2 linked regions of the Pontimicrobium sp. SW4 genome follow. The protein of the gene in region 1 binds, or shares a complex with, the protein of each later gene. Links are inferred from orthologs where the notes say so. Each region holds a gene or a part of one and is shown on either strand. Other genes may lie near its edges. The genes, in order: mnmE and mnmG.

Evidence for each region.
Region 2: the proteins of mnmE (region 1) and mnmG are in contact, whole or in part, in a solved structure (PDB 9HIP), measured with the Escherichia coli proteins. The link is inferred for Pontimicrobium sp. SW4 from one-to-one orthologs.

What each region holds. Positions count from the first base shown.
Region 1 is NZ_CP157199.1:1,831,996-1,835,255, reverse strand. The notes cover bases 323-3,244. They hold mnmE (tRNA uridine-5-carboxymethylaminomethyl(34) synthesis GTPase MnmE), read left to right. Parts: upstream 323-1,048; coding sequence 1,049-2,440; downstream 2,441-3,244. Other genes in these bases: ABGB03_RS08580 (nuclear transport factor 2 family protein), read right to left, coding at 2,467-3,244; ABGB03_RS08590 (TlpA disulfide reductase family protein), read right to left, coding at 323-915. Outside these bases: more of ABGB03_RS08590, read right to left, coding at 1-322; more of ABGB03_RS08580, read right to left, coding at 3,245-3,260. UniProt on the Escherichia coli protein: Exhibits a very high intrinsic GTPase hydrolysis rate. Involved in the addition of a carboxymethylaminomethyl (cmnm) group at the wobble position (U34) of certain tRNAs, forming tRNA-cmnm(5)s(2)U34.
Region 2 is NZ_CP157199.1:3,089,038-3,092,342, reverse strand. What follows is about bases 125-3,091. They hold mnmG (tRNA uridine-5-carboxymethylaminomethyl(34) synthesis enzyme MnmG), read left to right. Parts: upstream 125-652; coding sequence 653-2,530; downstream 2,531-3,091. Other genes in these bases: ABGB03_RS14175 (class I SAM-dependent methyltransferase), read left to right, coding at 2,565-3,091; ybeY (rRNA maturation RNase YbeY), read left to right, coding at 180-587; ABGB03_RS14190 (DUF4175 family protein), read left to right, coding at 125-187. In the rest of the region: more of ABGB03_RS14190, read left to right, coding at 1-124; more of ABGB03_RS14175, read left to right, coding at 3,092-3,305. UniProt on the Escherichia coli protein: NAD-binding protein involved in the addition of a carboxymethylaminomethyl (cmnm) group at the wobble position (U34) of certain tRNAs, forming tRNA-cmnm(5)s(2)U34.

The sequences.
Region 1 (3,260 bases):
CACTCCAATAATAGCTAATCCTTTATCTTTATACTTTTCATAAACTCTAACAATATTAGGGTTTTCACGTCTACAAGGGCCACACCAAGAAGCCCAAAACTCAATAATAGTAGCTTTTCCTTTAATATCATTTAATGAAATCATTTCACCATCAATGGATGGAGATGTGAAATTAGGAGCTATCTTACCAATATTTAGGCTAGCACTAGCTTCAATTATTTCTATTTGACTTTTTATTTTTGCCCCAATAGAGATAAATGCGGCATTTTTATTAATTACACTTTGTAAAGCATTATAATTGCTTTTTAATTTTTCAAGATTAATATCTTTATTAGCAATTTGTGTTTCAAGTAGCAAAAGTGAAAAAGCTGAATTTGGGTTATCAGCAATGAAGTCCATACTAAATTCTTGTATCTCTTTATTCAACTGTCTTGCTTTTTCTATAATCTTATTTCTAGATTCTTGGTCAGCTGCTTTTCCGTATTCAGCATTTAAAGCATTAATAGCATCAGCTTTTTTCTTATACTGCTGTTTAAACCCATTATAATCTTTATTATTTTGTGAGCCTTCAACCTTCGAGTTAAACAAACTATCTTTATTAATGTTTATTAAGGTTCTTCCAGATTCAAAGACAAAGGGTAAAGTACCTTTAACACCATTTATAGTAATTGTTTGAATAGAAGGGCTAGCGACTTTGCCACTAAAAACGAATTGCTCGTTCATGACTATTGCAGTATCTATAACTGCTTCTCGATTACCTTGGGCAGTTTTAATATAAGCACGTAAACCATTAACAACTCCTTTGGCTGTTACAGATATTTCGTAAGTATTTGCAGTAAGAGGCTCTTGTTTTTGAGTCTTATTACAGCTATAATTTAATATTACTAAGACTAAAAGTAGGAATGTCTTTTTCATTTTAAATGTATTTTACGCAAATATACATCGATTTTGTTTTCTTTTGAATTTAAGCAGATGAGATACGCTATAATTAGACAATATGTGAAAAATCAGTCGTCATTTCCCTATTTTTGCATAAAATTTAGATTTTGTGATAAACAACGATAACATTATTGCATTAGCAACACCTTCAGGAGCTGGAGCTATTTCGGTTATTAGAATTTCTGGTAAGGATGCTATAACTATAGTTGATAATTTCTTTAGATCTGTAAAAAGCCAAAAGTCTCTTAGCGATCAAAAAACGCATACTATACATTTAGGACATATTTTAAAAAACGGCAAGGAGTTAGATGAAGTTTTAGTGTCCGTTTTTAAAAATCCAAATTCTTATACAGGCGAAAATGTTATTGAAATTTCGTGTCATGGAAGTCCATATATTCAACAGGAAATTATTCAGTTATTTTTGCGACATGGCTGTAGAATAGCAAACCCTGGAGAGTTTACCTTAAGAGCTTTTTTAAATGGTAAATTAGATTTAAGTCAAGCCGAAGCTGTGGCAGATTTAATTGCAAGTGATAATGAGGCATCACATCAAGTGGCAATACAGCAAATGCGTGGAGGATTTAGCAATGAGATTAAAGCGTTGCGTGATGAGCTTATGAATTTTGCTTCGTTAATTGAATTGGAATTGGACTTTGCCGAAGAAGATGTAGAGTTTGCCAATCGCGACCAATTTAAAGATTTAATTGAACGCATTACTAAAGTACTGAAGCATTTAATAGATTCATTTGCAGTTGGTAATGTGATTAAAAATGGAATACCTGTGACTATTGTAGGTGAGCCAAACGTTGGTAAGTCAACATTGCTTAATGTGTTACTTAATGAAGAGAAGGCAATTGTTAGTGATATTGCAGGAACAACAAGGGATGCTATTGAGGATGAATTAACTATTGGAGGTATTGGTTTTAGATTTATTGATACTGCGGGTATTAGAGACACACAAGATGTTGTTGAAAGTATAGGAATAAAAAAGACATTTGAAAAAATAGATCAATCGCAAGTGGTAATTTATTTGTTTGATGCTGAAATCAGTGTGTCTAATTTAGGAGTTGCACTTGTTGAAATAGAAAAAATCAAAAACAGGCATCCACAAAAACCACTAATAATTATAGCTAATAAGATTGATAAATTGGATGACATACAATTATCTGAACTAACAACTCATATTCCTAATGCTATTTTACTATCTGCCAAAACAGGTTTTGGAGTAGAGGAGTTGACTAATAAGTTGTTAAGTCTCATCAACACAGGTGCTTTAAGAAATAATGATACCATTGTAACAAATTCACGACATTATGATGCGCTTTTAAAAGCTCTTGAGGAAATACAAAAAGTACAGCAAGGTATGGATAGCAGTTTGTCAGGAGATTTACTAGCGATAGATATTCGACAAGCCTTATATCATTTTGGAGAAATTACAGGGGAGATTACCAACGATGATTTATTAGGTAATATTTTTGCTAATTTCTGTATCGGCAAATAGTTTAAAATAATTGTCGCGTATTTGTCTTAATTAGAATAAAAACCGACATCTTTATATTGCCAAAGCAAATTGATTATTTTCCATTCCTTATTCGTTTTAATTAAATGTAGATATTCTACCCAATTATCTGATACTAGTTTAGCAGTAGCAATACGATCATAAATATCTAAAATAATGACTTGATTGTTCGGGTTAGGAGGAAATTTATTTCCTGCTTTATTCCATGAATCAGCAAACTGTAACATTTGGTTATAAGAAGTTTTTCGTATAGTATCTCTTCTGTTTCTTGGATTGATTCCTATAGTCTCTTTTGCTAATTCTTTATGAAGAGCTTTTTCAATTAGCTTTGGATTTAACTCTTGTAGTGCTGTTAAATATTCTAATGATTTTTGTTTAATCTCTAATGAATCCTTTTGCGAAGCTTTGGACGCAATTTTCACGATTGCGTTTGAATAAATGTCTCTTACATTTATTAATGAATCATTTTCATCATATGATAATAATGATAGATTATTACCATTATTGTCATACTTTTTTATTCTATAAGCAAATCCCCATTGGTTTTTTACAAGTTGATTATTTGCATTATGATACGAATACTTAATATGATTTCCTTTTGTATCGTATGTGTCTTGGTAAGAAGCTATTCCTTTAGAATTCTCTTGGATTTCAAATTTATCATTTAAATTATAATGCTCTTTAGGTAAATTATTTTTATCATATAAAATTCCTGTAATTTCAAATTCAAAATAAGGAGATAAATCAACTAGCTTTTCATCTAAATTAAATCGTTTTTCTACAATCATTTTTCCTTTTTTGC
Region 2 (3,305 bases), 1.3 Mb from region 1 along the record:
ACAAGGAGAAGACAATAAACGCAAATCTAAAACTAATCAAGAACAATTCAATAGCCTTACAAATACACAGCTTCAAAACGCCAAACAATATTTTAATACTACCGAAATATTAAATAGGCAAGCATTACCTTTGCAGCAAGTTTATAAAAAGAAAGTGCAAGAGTATTTTAAGAAAGCCAATGATTAGTTTTAACTACGAAACCAATTTCCGTTTACAAGATGACCTACAAATTTCCAAGTGGGTTGTTGATACAATTAACGAAGAAGGCTGTAAAGAAGGAGATATTAACTACGTGTTTTGTGACGACGAATATCTTTATAAGTTAAATGTAGAATTCCTTAATCATAATACACTTACGGATATTATCAGTTTTGATTATTCAGTGGGAAAAGAGCTACACGGAGATATATTTATATCTATAGAAAGAGTCATAGAAAATGCTAAAGAACTTAGGGTTGATTTTGAAAATGAATTGCATCGCGTAATGATTCATGGTATTCTTCACTATTGCGGCTATAAGGATAAGAAGGAAGAAGACAAAATAGCAATGCGCCAAAAAGAAGACTACTACCTTAATAAGTTCTAATATATAGCTTGTTTTGATGTATATTTGCAAACTTTAATTTTACAATTGTTTCACGTGGAACACTTATGAGTTTATTTTTAGATACATACGATGTTATAGTAGTTGGAGGCGGTCACGCTGGAAGTGAAGCGGCTGCAGCTGCAGCTAATATGGGTAGCAAGACGCTATTAATTACAATGAACCTTCAAAACATTGCGCAAATGTCTTGTAATCCTGCTATGGGTGGGATTGCTAAAGGCCAAATTGTACGAGAAATTGATGCGCTTGGTGGGTACAGCGGTATTGTTAGTGATACCTCTGCTATTCAATTTAAAATGCTTAACAAGTCTAAAGGACCAGCAATGTGGAGTCCAAGAGTACAAAGTGACAGAATGCGTTTTGCAGAAGACTGGAGGTTGATGTTGGAGCAAACACCAAACCTTGATTTCTATCAAGAAATGGTATCTGGTCTAATTGTTGAGAATGATAAAATTGTTGGTGTTAAAACATCATTAGGAATTGAAGTAAAGGCAAAATCTGTTGTATTAACAAATGGTACTTTTTTAAATGGCTTAATTCATATTGGAGATAAAAGTTTTGGAGGAGGAAGAGCTGGTGAAAGAGCTGCAACTGGAATCACTGAACAATTGGTTGATTTAGGTTTTGATTCAGGTCGAATGAAAACTGGAACACCGCCTCGAGTTGATGGACGCTCATTAGATTTTTCTAAAATGATTGAACAACCTGGTGACGAAAATCCTGAAAAATTTTCTTATTTAGATATTACAAAGCCATTGAAAGAACAACGTTCTTGCCATATGACTTATACAAGTCCAGAAGTTCACGATTTACTACGTGAAGGGTTTGATCGTTCTCCAATGTTCAATGGAAGAATTAAAAGTTTAGGACCGCGTTATTGTCCTTCAATTGAGGATAAAATTAATCGTTTTGCGGATAAAGACAGGCATCAACTATTTGTAGAACCGGAAGGATGGAATACTGTTGAATATTATGTTAATGGGTTTTCAACCTCGTTGCCTGAAGATGTTCAATTTAAAGCAATGCGTTCTGTGGTTGGCTTTGAAAGCGTAAAATTCTTTAGACCTGGTTATGCTATTGAATACGATTATTTTCCACCAACACAATTAAAACACACATTAGAAACTAAGCTAGTTGAAGGACTGTATTTTGCTGGACAAATAAATGGCACAACAGGATACGAAGAAGCCGCATCACAGGGACTAATGGCTGGAATAAATGCAAGCTTAAAGGTTCAAGAAAAGGAGCCTTTTACTTTAAAAAGGGATGAAGCTTACATAGGCGTTTTGGTTGATGACTTAATTACAAAAGGAACAGAAGAACCATATAGAATGTTTACGTCGAGAGCAGAATACAGAACTCTGTTACGGCAAGATAATGCAGATTTACGTTTAACTCCAAAAGGTTTTAAATTGGGGCTAGCTTCTGAAAAGCGCTTAAGACGCATGGAGGAAAAACATGAACAAGCAGAAAAATTTGTTCAGTTTTTTAGAGAAACTAGTGTCACTCCAGATGAGGCAAATCCAGTTTTAGAAGCCAAAGATTCAGCCCCAGTAAAACAGCAAGATAAAATGTTTAAGTTGTTTGCTAGACCTAACATTACCATTGATGATGTGAGACAGTTTGAGTCTGTAGAATCATACATTCAAGGAAACAATTTAGACGCCGAAATTATAGAGCAAACAGAAATACAAGTAAAATACTCAGGTTATATAGCAAAGGAAAAAACGAATGCCGATAAGCTAAACAGATTAGAATACGTTAAAATTCCTAATAATTTCGACTATTCTCAAATTAAATCTATGAGTATGGAAGCTCGTGAAAAACTTAAAAAAATTCAACCAACATCTATTGCACAAGCATCTAGAATTAGTGGTGTTTCACCAAATGATATTTCTGTCTTATTGGTTTACATGGGAAGATAACTATTATATGTTCCACGTGGAACATCAGTAATAAATGAAAGAAGTCACATCGTTTTTAGAAGTAAAAGACCACTCGGTTTCTGGAGAGGTATTTGAGCTTGTATTAAATAAGTCTTATGGTTATTTAGAAACGCATCCGCAACCAAGCGAAGAAAACCTTTCTGAATACTATAAAACTGAAGATTATATTTCTCATACGGATTCTAAGAGAAACCTGTTTGAAAAAGCCTACCATTTTGTTAGACATGTCTCTTTAAATAGAAAATTAAAACTCATTAATTCCTTAAACATTGAAGAGAAAAACCTATTAGATATTGGGTGCGGAACAGGAGATTTTCTAAAAGCGGCAAAAGACAATGATTGGAAAATTTCAGGCATAGAACCAAATGGTTTAGCCAGAAAAATTGCAAATAACAAAACGAATGATTCTGTTTTTAACACTGAGAAACTGCAACAATTTAAAGAGCACAATTTTGACGTAATTACGCTTTGGCACGTACTAGAACATTTACCAAAACTTGAAGAGCAAACACAAATGCTTAAAAAATTACTGAAGCAGAATGGAATTTTAATAATTGCTGTTCCAAATTACAAGAGTTTTGATGCACAATATTATAAATCGTTTTGGGCAGCTTATGATGTTCCAAGACATCTTTGGCATTTCAATCAAAAATCTATTTCAAACATTTTTGATAATGAAAATATGACTGTTGTTAAAACACTTCCAATGAAATTTGATGCTTACTATGTAAGCCTACTTTCTGAAAAGTATAAA